3 regions of the Pseudarthrobacter sp. BIM B-2242 genome follow, and region 3 is predicted to be linked to each of the others. Evidence: riboswitches for the same ligand, from Rfam matches in the RefSeq annotation. Region 3 holds a riboswitch; each other region holds the start of a gene.
What was found. A riboswitch is a leader RNA that binds a small molecule or an ion and turns the genes downstream of it on or off. The one in region 3 is predicted to bind thiamine pyrophosphate.
Positions count from the first base shown of each region.

Region 1: another riboswitch for thiamine pyrophosphate. It lies ahead of thiC (phosphomethylpyrimidine synthase ThiC); the one in region 3 lies ahead of thiO (glycine oxidase ThiO).
Region 2: another riboswitch for thiamine pyrophosphate. It lies ahead of IDT60_RS18735 (ECF transporter S component); the one in region 3 lies ahead of thiO (glycine oxidase ThiO).

Region 1 is NZ_CP061721.1:2,508,077-2,512,348, forward strand. It holds gene rpsP (30S ribosomal protein S16) at 1-182, opposite strand, end outside; gene IDT60_RS11555 (hypothetical protein) at 395-832, opposite strand; gene IDT60_RS11560 (VOC family protein) at 948-1,823, opposite strand; TPP riboswitch at 1,943-2,050, shown strand; gene thiC (phosphomethylpyrimidine synthase ThiC) at 2,045-3,889, shown strand; gene IDT60_RS11570 (alpha/beta hydrolase) at 3,872-4,272, opposite strand, start outside.
Region 2 is NZ_CP061721.1:4,052,145-4,056,416, forward strand. It holds gene IDT60_RS18730 (ABC transporter ATP-binding protein) at 1-1,572, opposite strand, end outside; gene IDT60_RS18735 (ECF transporter S component) at 1,572-2,192, opposite strand; TPP riboswitch at 2,265-2,401, opposite strand; gene IDT60_RS18740 (heme-degrading domain-containing protein) at 2,459-3,001, shown strand; gene IDT60_RS18745 (DUF4235 domain-containing protein) at 3,070-3,333, shown strand; gene mnhG (monovalent cation/H(+) antiporter subunit G) at 3,347-3,754, opposite strand; gene IDT60_RS18755 (monovalent cation/H+ antiporter complex subunit F) at 3,744-4,022, opposite strand; gene IDT60_RS18760 (Na+/H+ antiporter subunit E) at 4,019-4,272, opposite strand, start outside.
Region 3 is NZ_CP061721.1:2,830,890-2,835,161, forward strand. It holds gene IDT60_RS12960 (thiazole synthase) at 1-622, opposite strand, end outside; gene thiS (sulfur carrier protein ThiS) at 626-862, opposite strand; gene thiO (glycine oxidase ThiO) at 859-2,118, opposite strand; TPP riboswitch at 2,111-2,230, opposite strand; gene thiE (thiamine phosphate synthase) at 2,258-2,986, shown strand; gene IDT60_RS12980 (RNB domain-containing ribonuclease) at 3,072-4,272, shown strand, end outside.

The sequences.
Region 1 (4,272 bases), 320 kb from region 3:
CCGAGCCAGTACTGGGCACGGTCCGTGTCGACCTCGATGTATGAGGGCTCTTCGGTGGGGTGGTACTTGCCGATCTCTTCGATGGCACGGCCGTCACGCTTGGAGCGTGCGTCCATAACGACGATGCGGTAGTACGGTGCGCGCATTTTACCAAAGCGCTTAAGGCGAATCTTTACGGCCACTTTTGTGGTCACTCCTGTTTCAGAAAAGGGTTGAACCGACGTTCTGCACCCGTGGGGCGGGCCATACTTGAGGGTTCGAAGGACAGGATCCGGACGCGGAGAGAGGGGCCACGCAGATCGAGTACCTGTTTATTGTGCCAGATCAGCGTCAGGATTTCGACTTGACACGTTTTGAAGCGGCAGCCGGGACAACGTGGAAGGCCGCCGCCGGACTAGGAAGACCAGACATACAGGCCAGTGCGCTCGGCGTCGCCGATTCCACTGGCCAGCCCGGCAAGCTGCCGGACATAGTCCCGGGCCTCGGTGACGCCGAATGGCATGTCATCCTGGGCAGCCCACTGTTCAGCGACGTCCTCCAGGACATTGCCTTCACCCTCAGTTTCGTAGCTGAGGAGGTCAGCCAGCGCACGCACCATGGCCGGCGGGACACCGAGGAGGGAGTCGCTGGAGACGTCAACCATGGCCAGTTCGTAACCCTCGCCACCGGCGTGGACGGCAGCCCCGGCAAGGTCCCCGAGCTGTTCGATCTCAAAATCACTGATTTCAGGTATCCGCAGCGCGGGTCCGGACGGCGTGCCGCCGGCATCAAGGACCCCGGCGCGTTTCAGCGCGGCGTCGTGGGTAGCTACAAAGATTTCAGTGAAGCCCATGGGAACAGCCCTCATTCCGTCGACGGTGCGGCCCAGACGGGCAGCGTAGGGTGCCGCCCCCGGCCGTTCGAAATCAGCCTAGTGCATGGTGGGCCGCACTTCCGGCCACGCCTGCTCAGCGGACGGCTACCCGGATGTTGTTGCGCCACGGATCCTCAAAGCGCAGCTCGGCACCCGTGTGCCGGGAGGCCACGCCGGCCACCTTCAGGCGGTCCGCGAGTGCTCCGACATCATCCCCGGAGGCCACCTCGATCAGCACCTCGCCGAGGCCCAGGGTGTCCTTGCGCGGCCCGGCGCCGCGGCTGTTCCAGACGTTCATGGCCATGTGATGGTGGTACCGGCCCGCCGAGACAAACAGGGCCTGGCCATGCCAGCCGGCGGTCTTTTCGAAGCCGAGGGTGCTGACGTAGAAATCGTGTGCTGACTGGACGTCCCCCACCTGGAGGTGGACGTGGCCCACGCCGGCTTCAGTGCCCAGCTGCCCGTCCAGGGATTCCTGGCTCAGGTGCTGTTCGAGGTAGCGCTGGGGCGGCAGGGCCAGGCTGTCCATCACCACTTCGGTGCCGTTCCAGGACCAGTTCTTGCGGGGCCGGTCCCAGTAGAGCTCGATGCCGTTGCCCTCGGGGTCGTTGAAGTAGAAGGCTTCGCTGACGAGGTGATCGGCGCTGCCGGTAAAGAGCCGGGGGTCGAACTGTGCTGCGGTGGCGACAGTGGCCGCCAGTGCAGCCTGGTTGTCGAAGAGCAGGGCCGTGTGGAACAGGCCTGCCTCTCCCCTGCCAGGCAAGCGCAGCGACGGGGCGGGCGCCAGGTGGACCAGGGGACGCCTGAGGCGGCCCAGGTAGACGCCGCCGTCCTCTTCGGCCACAACCTCAAGGCCCAGGGCCCGCTGGTAGTAGTCGGTCATCAGCTTCATATCGGCCACCTTGAGCATGACAGTGCCCATGGAGAGGTCGGCAGGTAGAAGATCCTGGCTGGTGGCTGCTGCAGTCATGTGAAAGCTCCCGGTCCGCTGGCTTTCGGGGTTGAAGGCCGTTATGCGTCTAATTTACTTGAAGCTTCAATTTAATACAAGTGTTCCGCGGGATCCGGGCAGCGGCTGTGGTAGCTTCGTTTTGACCACACGGGTGCCCTTGCAGGGGCTGAGATCGGGCTGACGCAGCCTGCGACCGTCGAACCTGTCCGGGTAATGCCGGCGAAGGAAGTGAGTATTCATTGAATACGCAAGAAACACAGCTGATCCCTGCCCAAAATGAAGCGGATGGGAATCACAGGCTCCGGCCGGAAACCCAATCCCTGAAGTCTCATTCGCTGGCCTTCATCAACGATGAAGACTCCGGCATCCGGGTACCCGTAACCGAAATCGCCTTGGAACCCTCGCCCAACGGCGACGCAAACGGCCCCTTCCGCGTCTACCGCACCGCGGGCCCGGGCAGCGATCCTGTCGTGGGCCTCAGCCCTTTCCGGCGCGAATGGATCGAGGATCGCGGGGACACCGAACCGTACAGCGGCCGGGAGCGGAACCTGCTCGACGACGGCAAGTCGGCTGTCCGCCGCGGCGCCGCCTCAGCGGAGTGGAAGGGCGCACAGCCGGTGCCCCGCCGCGCCGTCGCCGGCAAGACCGTTACCCAGATGCACTATGCACGGCAGGGCATGGTGACGCCGGAGATGCAGTTTGTGGCGCTCCGCGAAAACTGCGATGTTGAACTGGTCCGCAGCGAAGTGGCCGCCGGGCGTGCCATCATCCCGAACAACATCAACCACCCGGAATCCGAGCCGATGATTATTGGCAAGGCATTCCTGGTGAAGATCAACGCCAACATCGGCAACTCCGCGGTCACCAGCTCCATCGCCGAGGAAGTGGACAAGCTGCAGTGGGCCACGCAGTGGGGTGCCGACACAGTAATGGACCTGTCCACCGGCGACGACATCCACACCACCCGTGAATGGCTCATCCGCAATTCCCCCGTCCCGATCGGTACGGTGCCCATTTACCAGGCGCTCGAGAAGGTCAACGGCGAGGCCAACAAGCTCACCTGGGAGATTTTCCGCGACACCGTGATCGAACAGTGTGAGCAGGGCGTGGACTACATGACCATCCACGCCGGAGTCCTGCTGCGCTATGTCCCGCTCACCGCCAACCGCGTCACGGGGATCGTCTCGCGCGGCGGCTCCATCATGGCCGGCTGGTGCCTTGCCCATCACCAGGAGAACTTCCTGTACACGCACTTCGACGAGCTGTGCGGGATCTTCGCCAAATACGACGTCGCGTTTTCCCTGGGCGACGGCCTCCGCCCGGGCGCGACGGCAGACGCGAACGACGCCGCCCAGTTCGCCGAGCTGGACACCCTGGCGGAGCTGACCCTGCGGGCCTGGGAATTCGACGTGCAGGTAATGGTGGAAGGGCCCGGGCACATCCCCTTCCACTTGGTCCGGGAGAACGTGGAGCGCCAGCAGGAACTCTGCAAGGGTGCCCCTTTCTACACGCTGGGGCCGCTGGTCACCGACATCGCCCCGGGGTATGACCACATCACCTCGGCAATCGGGGCCACGGAAATCGCCCGCTATGGTACCGCCATGCTGTGTTACGTCACGCCCAAGGAGCATCTGGGCCTGCCCAACAAGGACGATGTGAAGACGGGGGTCATCACCTACAAGATCGCGGCCCACGCGGCCGACCTCGCCAAGGGCCACCCGGGAGCGCACGAAAGGGACGATGCCCTGTCCAAGGCAAGGTTCGAATTCCGCTGGCGGGACCAGTTCGCGCTGTCCCTCGATCCGGTGACGGCGGAGGCGTTCCATGACGAGACGCTGCCGGCCGAGCCTGCCAAGACCGCGCACTTCTGCTCCATGTGCGGCCCCAAATTCTGCTCCATGAAGATCAGCCAGGACATCCGGGACGAATATGGCTCTGCCGACGCGCAGGCAGCCATTGCCGGAATCTACAGCGGGATGCGCGAAAAAAGCGAGGAGTTCCTGGCGAAGGGCGGGAAGGTGTACCTGCCTGAACTTCAGCTCCCCGCGGCGGCAGGGGCGGCGTCCTCAGGAGGCCTGGAGTGAGCGCGCCCGGCTGACGTCGGCAATAAAGGACCGGACAGCGAAGTCACCTTCACGCGAATCCTGAGGCCGGTGCCCGCCCGCAGCAATGCGGTGCAGGGCGCCGGTCTCACGCAGGTAGCCGGCGATTTCCTCGTAGAGCGGTTCCCAGCCGCCGGTCAGGACCATCGTGGGGACGCCCGGCACGATGTGCAGCGGGGCTTCCCACGCCGGCGCCTGCAGCCGGAGCCTGCGCGCCGAACGCCTTTCTTCCTGGGATACAGGCTCCTGAAGATCCACGGCAAACATACGGCGGACGTATTCGCGCTGGAAGTCCTCATCACCCAGTTGATGCCGGACATCGAAAAGCGGCTGCATCAGGGCGCGGTGCGCGGCAGTGGCGGGAA
Region 2 (4,272 bases), 1.2 Mb from region 3:
GGCCGGGCCCAGACGCAGTTCGGCGCCGCCCAGGACGGCACTGAATTCTTCGTCGTGGGTCATCGAGACCACGGACGTCCCGGCGTCGAGCAGTTCAGACAGGAAGGAGGCGAGTTCTGCCCAGGTGTTGGCGTCCTGGCCGAACGTGGGCTCGTCGAGCACCAGCACCCGCGGGTGGGCAGCGAGGACCGTCGCCACCGACAGCCGCCGCTTTTCGCCGCCGGACAGCGTATACGGGTTGGCGTCCACAAGGTGCGTGAGGCGGAGCCGCTCCAACAGTTCGTCCACCCGTTCCTCGCCATGCCCCAGATGCCGCGGACCAAACATCAGCTCGTCCAGGACGCGCCCGGTGACGAACTGGTGCTCGGGCTCCTGGAACACCGTGCCGATGCGGGATATCAGCTGCTTCGCCTTCCACCTGAAGGGATCGATTCCGGCGCCTTCGGACAGTTCGACGGCGGCTGACACCTTCCCTGCCACCGGCGCCAGCAGTCCGGCGAGCGTCAGGGCGAACGTGGACTTGCCGGCGCCGTTGGGGCCGGTAACCGTGAGTGCCTGGCCGGCACGGACCTGCGCGGTGATGCCCGTTTGCACCGGCACCGGCGCGATGGTGCGGAAGCCGCGGCGGCGGGGCCGCTCGCGGGAGACTGCGACGTTCTCTGCGGCCAGCAGCAGCTGCCCGGCAACGGCGGAACCCCCGGCGGAAATGCCGCGCCGGGGACGGGTGGACGGAACATAGCCCGGCACCCACACTCCGGCACCGATCAGCATGTCCCGCGCCTCAGCGAGCACCCGGTCCGGCGGACCGTCCAGCAGCACGCCCGACGAACTGCCGGGAGCGCCGGAGGCCGCTGCCGAGCCCGGCTGCAGCACCACAATCCGGTCCACCACGTCTTTCCAGACGGACACCCTGTGTTCAACAACCACCATCGTGGCACCCGTCTTGTCGAGGCAACGGCCCACCGCGTCCCGCACCTCAAGGACGCCTGCGGGGTCGAGGTTGGCTGTCGGCTCATCCAGCAGGATCAGTCCCGGCCGCATGGCCAGGATGCCCGCCAGCGCCAGCCGCTGCTTCTGCCCGCCGGACAGGGCCGACGTCGGGTGGTCCAGCGGGAGCCGGGCGGCACCCGGGGATCCGACGGCACTGCGCAGCCCGACGTCGTCGAGCGCCTCGTGGACCCGCTTCCAGATCTCGTCCCGCGGAACAGCCAGGTTTTCGGCGCCAAAGGCGACGTCGTCGCCCAGCCGCGAGAGGACCACCTGCGTTTCAGGATCCTGCTGCATCAGCCCTGCACGGCCGCGCCGGCTCCGCGGCGCAACGCCGTCGATCAGCAGCGAACCGGTCTCGTCGGCGTCGTCCCCTTCATCCCCCAGCACCCCGGCGAGGGCGTGCAGCAGCGTCGATTTGCCTGCGCCGGAAGGGCCCAAAAGCAGCACCCGCTCACCAGGGGCGATGTCGAGGTCCAGCCCCTGGACGGCGGGGGCGGCACGGCCGGCGTGCCGCCAGCCCCAGCCACGGGCTGATACCGCAGCGGGGCGCACCGCGGAAGCGCCGGCGTCGAAAGCGGTCATCAGTTGAAGACGGGTTCCGAGAAGGCCTTCCGGGACGCGAAGGAGCTCAGGACGCCGGTTTTGGCGAGGCCGCGGGTGGCGATCCAGGACACGGCGCCGGCAATGACGGCACCGGAGATGGCGCAGAACAGAATGTACGCGGCCTTGTCGCCGGCCTCGTAGGCGATGTTCCAGCCCCAGGGCGCGAAGGAATCGTTCAGGCCGCAGAACAGTCCGGCGCCGGCGCCGGCGAGCAGGGCCACGGGCAGGTTGAACTTCCTGTAGGCGAAGGCGGCGAACACCAGTTCGGCGCCGAGGCCCTGCAGGATGCCGGAGATCAGCACGGTGGTGCCGTACTGGGAACCCATCATGAGCTCACCGGTCGCGGCCACGGCCTCACAGAACAGCGCTGCGCCCGGTTTGCGGATGATGAGCATGCCCAGCACGGCCGGAATCATCCAGCCGCCCGCGATCAGGCCTGTGAGGGGCGGGTAGGTGGCGTTCATCGGCGCGGACACCAGCGCTGCGCCCTGGGACCAGGCCCAGAAAATGACGCCGCCGGCGATGGCGATCAAAGCCGCCACCACAATGTCCACAACGCGCCAGGAATAGCTGGCCTTCTTGAGTCCTGCTGTTGTCATTTCTGCCTCCTGAGGTACAGGAGGGGAGAGTATTCGCGGTTTCGGCCCGGCCTGCGCCGCCCGGTTCCGGACACTCTGAGAAGCTCGACTCCCTTGCGCCGGTACTAACCGGATCAGGTTCGAGGGTCTGCGGCTGTCCGCACTCTCAGCGCCCATCCACCGGCTGCATCCCTGCAGTGCCCGACGGCGGCGCTCCCCTGTCGTAAATAAATCTGCCCTGATGGGCGTGACCCAGTTTACACCGCAGGAGCGGTAGATTGTGGGCCATGACTGCCGACGCCTCGAATGTGACCGTGTTCGATCCCGACTCCGGCGAAGCCCAGCCGCCAGGCTCGCTCGAGGCTCTGATCGCGCGGATAGAGGCTGAGGTCAGCGAGCTGCAGTTCCCCCGGTTTACCAAGGACGACGCCCTCAACCTTGGGCTGCTGCTGGTGGAGCTGGGCAAATCCCGGAAGCTGCCCATCGCCATCGACATCACCAAGGGTGAACAGGTCCTTTTCCATGTGGCCCTGGACGGCGCCACGCCCGACAACGGGCACTGGATCCGGGCGAAGCAGCGCACGGCCGCGCGCTACGACGTCCCGTCCCTGCTGGTGGGCCTGCGCGGAAGGCTGGGCGGCGGCCGGATCGAGGACCAGGGCTGGTACGACGAATCGACCTACGCGGCCCACGGCGGCTGCTTCCCGGTCTACGTCACGGGAGTCGGGGCGGTGGCGACGGTGGCTGTCTCCGGACTCCCGCAGATGCAGGACCACAACCTCGTGGTGGAGGCGGTGCGGGAAATACTGGCCTCCATGGGGCAGCCCTAGGTGCTGACCGCCGGCCTGATCACGTTAGGCTAAAGGCAGTCCCCGATCCGCCACAAGGAGTTCAACCCATGAACCTGTTCATCAAGCTGCTCGGCACAGGAATCAGCCTCGCCGCCGGGTTTGTCGGCACCAAGGTGGTTAATACCGTGTGGGAAAAGTCCACCGGCCGTAAGCCCCCCACAGGCAAGGACGAAGACACCCCCACAAGCCTGCGCTCGGCGTTGACGTTTGCGCTCATTTCAGCCTCGGTCAGCACCATCATCCAGGTCCTCGCCAACCGCGGCACGCAGCGGGCCATCACGCGTTTCGCCAAGAGCCAGGACATCGTCTAGTCCCGGCCGGGAATCAGTCCCGGCCGCCAGCGTCGGACGCGTTATCCCTGGACGACTGCGCGGCCTTCTCCACCACGGCATCCAGGTCATCGGAGCTGAGCAGCTCGCGGTGCAGGTGCTTGGTGCGGTAGCCGGAGCGGCCCACCATATGGGCGGACACCGGCACCGTCAGTAACTGGAAAATCCACGCCACCAGCAGCACCGGCCATACCCACAGCGTCCGCATCTGCAGACCGATGGCGGCAAGCAGCAGGAAAAGGCCCAGCACCTGCGGCTTGGTGGCCGCGTGCATCCGGCTCAGCAGGTCCGGGAAGCGCAGCAGGCCGACGGCGGCGGCCAGGGACATCAGCGCACCCACCACCAGGAAAACCGCCGTCAGGGTATCGATGATGCCATCCACCACGTTCGGTTCAGGACTCATGGGTCTGCTCCCGCCGGTCGGCCACAAAGCGTGCCACTGTGACCGAGCCGATGAAACCGACAACGGAAAGCGCCACGAGCAGCATCAGGTTGTTCAGGTGCCTGTTGACGGCCATGTCAACGCACAGTGCCGCGCCGAGGATGGCGAGCAGGACGTCGGAGGCCAGCACGCGGTCCAGCAGCGACGGGCCGCGGGCGATCCGGATGATGGCTCCCGCCGCAGCCAGCGAAAGAATGACTGCGGTGACAGTCAGGACGGTCTGCATCATGCTGCGGCCTCCTGCCGGACGAGTTCGAGTTCTTCCGGGCTGCCCATGATCCTGATCAGGCGGGCTTCGATGGAACGGACTTCGCTGCGCAGGTTCTCTGCGTCCTCTGGTGTGCTGACATTAAGCGCGTGCAGGTACAGGGTGGACGTTGACCGGTCCACTTCCACCACCAGGGATCCGGGGATCAGCGAGATCACGTGCCCCACGGCGGTGACGATCAGGTCCTGGTGGCTTCGCAGCCGGACAGCCA
Region 3 (4,272 bases):
GCGCCGCGTCCGACGCCGTGCCGATGCCGGCGTCCAGCACCACAGGTACCGAGGCGCGCGAGACGATCAGTTCGATGTTGTGCGGGTTCAGGATCCCCAGGCCTGTGCCGATCGGCGCGCCAAGCGGCATGACCGCGGTGGCACCAAGGTTTTCCAGTCTGAGGGCGAGCACCGGATCATCGTTGGTGTAGGCGAATACCTTGAAGCCCCGGTTCACCAGTTGTTCGGTGGCGTCCACGAGTTCGACGGCGTCCGGCAGCAGGGTCTGTTCGTCGGCGATGACTTCCAGCTTGACCCAGTCCGTTTCCAGCGCCTCGCGGGCAAGCTCCGCGGTCATGACGGCGTCTTTGGCCGTGAAGCAGCCGGCAGTGTTGGGCAGGACCCGGATCCCGTGGTCCACCAGGAGCTGGAAGAGGGACCCGGACTCCGCCGGCGAGTACCGCCGCATCGCCACAGTGGTCAATTCCGTTCCTGATGCCAGGAGGGCGGCGCCCAGCCCGTCGAGGCTGGGCGCTCCGCCGGTGCCCATGATGAGGCGCGAGCCCAGCTCAACCCCGTCGATGACCAGCCGGTCCGCAACTGCGGAGTGGTTCGTTGTGCTGATGCTGGTGGTTACTGTCATGATTTAGCCACCCTGAACTGCGGTGACCAGTTCTACGTTGTCACCTTCGGCGAGCGCCGTGGCATGCCACTGGCTGCGCGGAACTACTTCGGAATTGTGGGCGACGGCCACACCGAGCTTCTGTCCGTCAGCCGCCTGGCCGTTGACGCCGAGGCGGCGGCCGGTGATCTGGCTGACGAGGCTGGTAATGGACGCGTCGTGCGGCACGGCATGCTGCGCGCCGTTGAGGGTGATGTTCATGCTGTTTCCTTTGTGGGTTGAGAAGTTACTCGGGGAAGGCCGGAGAATCTGCCCGGGCTGAGGGCGTCCCAGCGGGCTTCATGCCGGCCGTCCAGCAGGTCCCGGCAGATAGCCGCCGCACCAGGGGTCAGCAGGACGCCGTGGCGGAAGAACCCGGTAGCAATAATCAGCCCGGGGATGTGCCCGGTGCCGGCTGCGCTGGCAGGCACCCGGCCAAGCAGCGGTGCATTGTCCGGCGTGGCCGGCCGCGCCCGGGCGGTGGATTCCAGGAGTTCCAACTCGGCGACGGCGGGCAGCAGCGCCTGGGCATCGCGCAGCAACTGGTAGACGCCGCCGGCCGAGACCGCAGAGCCCGCCCCGGTTCCGTCCCCCGCCGCGGACAGCGCGTCCTCCCGCTGGGTTGCGCCGATCACCACGGTGCCGTCCTGCCGCGGAACGATGTAGACCGGCACCCCGTGGACCAGGCCACGGACGGTGGAGGTAACCAGCGGGCGCAAATGCCGGGGAACGGCGAGGCGCAGGATATCGCCGTAGACAGGCCGCAGCGGCAGATGCAGCCCGTCCGGCAAGCCGGCGAGCGAGGCCGCCTGCACGCCGTTGGCCACAATGGTCTCACCGGCGATGACTGTGCCGCCGTTGGCCAGCGTCACCCCGTTGACACGGCCGCCCTCCCAGCGCAGGCCAGTTGCGAGGTGATCGACGGCGAACCCGTCACGGGCACCGGCCACGGCGGTTCCTGCCCCCGGTTTATGGACGGCCAGGACCTGACGGAGCGAGGCCACCAGCTTCCGCGGATCCACCTGGTGGTCCGCCGGGATGTCCAAGGCGCAGGAAATTGCCGGGCTCAACAGCGGTTCCCTGGCCCTCGCTTCCCGGAGGGGCAGCGGCTCTACCAGAAGCCCGTTCGCCTGCTGAACGCTCCGCAGGTCCATCAGGGTGCGGCGGTCCGCAGCGTCGGCGCCGATGGCGAGGGTCGGCGTCGTAATGTACCCGGTGTCCGCCGCCCCCGCGCGGGCGAGGTCGGCTGCAAACGCGGGCCACCGGCTTGAGGACTCGAGCATGACGTCCAGGAGGTCTTCCTCCTGGTAATGCAGTTCACTGACGGGGGCGAGCATGCCGGCGGCCGCCCAGCTGGCCCCGGAGCCGGGCGCGTCATCGATCAGGACCACGGACCGGCCGGAGCGCCGTGCCTCCCAGGCGATGCCGTGGCCAATGACTCCGCCACCGATCACGGCGACGTCCGCGTGCAGGACCATGTGTTTCCTTCCCTACGCCGGTACTAGCCGGATCAGGTCAAGCGGTCGGCTCTGATGCCCTCTCAGCCCGGCCGCTTTGTGACGGCTGTTACGGGCTCCCGCAGTACTCGCCCAGTTTAGGGGAACTATGGTGGTTTTCATGAACGCGCACTCCAGTCCCCACATCGTGCCCAGCTACTCCGCCCAGGCGACGGGCGGCACCCTGCCCGCCACCGCACGGTTATACCTGTGCACTGATGCCCGGCGGGACCGCGGTGACTTCGCTGATTTTGTGGACGCGGCATTCGCCGGCGGGGTGGATATCATCCAGCTCCGCGATAAGGAAGTCGAAGCCGCCGAGGAACTGGAACTGTTGGCCGTACTGCAGGCAGCCGCAGCCCGCCACGGACGGCTCTGGGCAGTCAATGACCGCGCAGACATCGCCATGCTGTCCGGCGCGCCCGTCTTCCACATCGGGCAAAAGGACCTGCCCGTGGCGTCGGCCCGCACCCTGCTCGGCGCCGGGGCAGCAGTGGGCCTGTCCACCCACACCTCCGAACAGATCGAAGGTGCCATCCGGATGTCCGCGGCGGTGACTGCCGACGGCGGTCTGGACTACTTCTGCGTCGGACCGGTATGGGCCACCCCCACAAAACCCGGCCGGGCCGCCGTCGGCCTTGACCTTGTGCGTTATGCCGCGGAGGCCGTCTCCGCAGCAGACAGCACCCTGCCCTGGTTCGCGATCGGGGGCATCGACCTGGGCAACGTCGAACAGGTGGTTGAAGCCGGAGCCGGCCGGATTGTGGTGGTGCGGGCCATTACGGAAGCCTCCGACCCCACGGCAGCAGCCGCAGCGCTCGTGGCAGCCCTGGATGCCGCCGCATCCTGACGGTCCGGCGCCCGGCTCTTGAGAATCCGGCGCGCAGCGGGGCGGGGCGTGCACGAATCAGGGAAACCGGGCTAACCTGACTTTCGTGTCCCATCATCGGTTGGCCCCCAACGTCCACGAGCAGACCAACGCCCTCGCGGCAGCACTGAGCGCCCTCCGGACCGAGCTGGAACTGCCGGGTCCTTACCCGGCAGAAGCGGTCCGCGACGCCGAAGCGGCCGTTGCTGCGCACCAGCTACCCGCCACCGACATGACGGACGTTGAGTTCCTGACGATCGATCCGGCGTCGTCCACGGACCTGGACCAGGCACTGTTTATCGAACGCGCCGGCGCAGGCTACCGGGTGCTGTACGCCATCGCGGATGTACCCTCGTTTGTCCGCCCCGGCGGCAGCCTGGACACCGAAACGCGCCGCCGCGGCCAGACGTTCTACGCCCCTGACGGCCGGATTCCGCTGCACCCCGAGGTCATCAGCGAGCAGGCCGGCAGCCTCCTGGCGGACCAGCTGTGTTCAGCGTTCGTGTGGGATTTCGGGCTCGACGACGCCGCGCAGGTCTCCAGCGTCTCCGTCCGGCGTGCAACCATCCGCAGCCGGGCCAAGCTGGACTACAAGGGCGTCCAGGCGGACATCGACGCCGGAACCGCCAATCCCGTCCTGCAGCTGCTGAAAGACGTCGGCCTTAAACGCGTTGAGCTGGAACGGCAGCGCGGCGGTGCCAGCCTGAACATGCCAGAACAGGAAATCGTGCAGACGCCCGACGGCGGCTACCGGATTGCCGCTGCCCCGCAGCTCCCGGTGGAGGACTGGAACGCGCAGATTTCGCTGATGACCGGAATGGCGGCCGCCAACCTGATGCTCGCCGGAAAAGTCGGCATCCTGCGCACCATGCCCGCCCCTGACGAGCGCTCACTCCGGCATTTCCGGCTCCAGACCGTGGCCCTCGGCAAGGCCTGGGACGGGAAAATCAGCTATGGCGAGTACCTTCGCAGCCTCGATCCCACCGAGCCCCGGCAACTGGCCATCATGCATTCCGCCGGCATGCTGTTTCGCGGAGCCAGCTACACGGCCTTTGACGGCGATGTCCCTGACGATGCCATCCAGTCGGCGATCGGCGCCGCCTACGCCCACACCACGGCGCCACTCCGGCGACTCATAGACCGCTTTGTCCTGGTGATCTGCGAGGCCCTCAGCAACGGCAAGCCGGTGCCGGACTGGGCGCGGGAAGCCCTGCCCACCCTGCCGGAAATCATGGCCGGCTCGGACCAGCTGGCAGCCCGGATGGAGC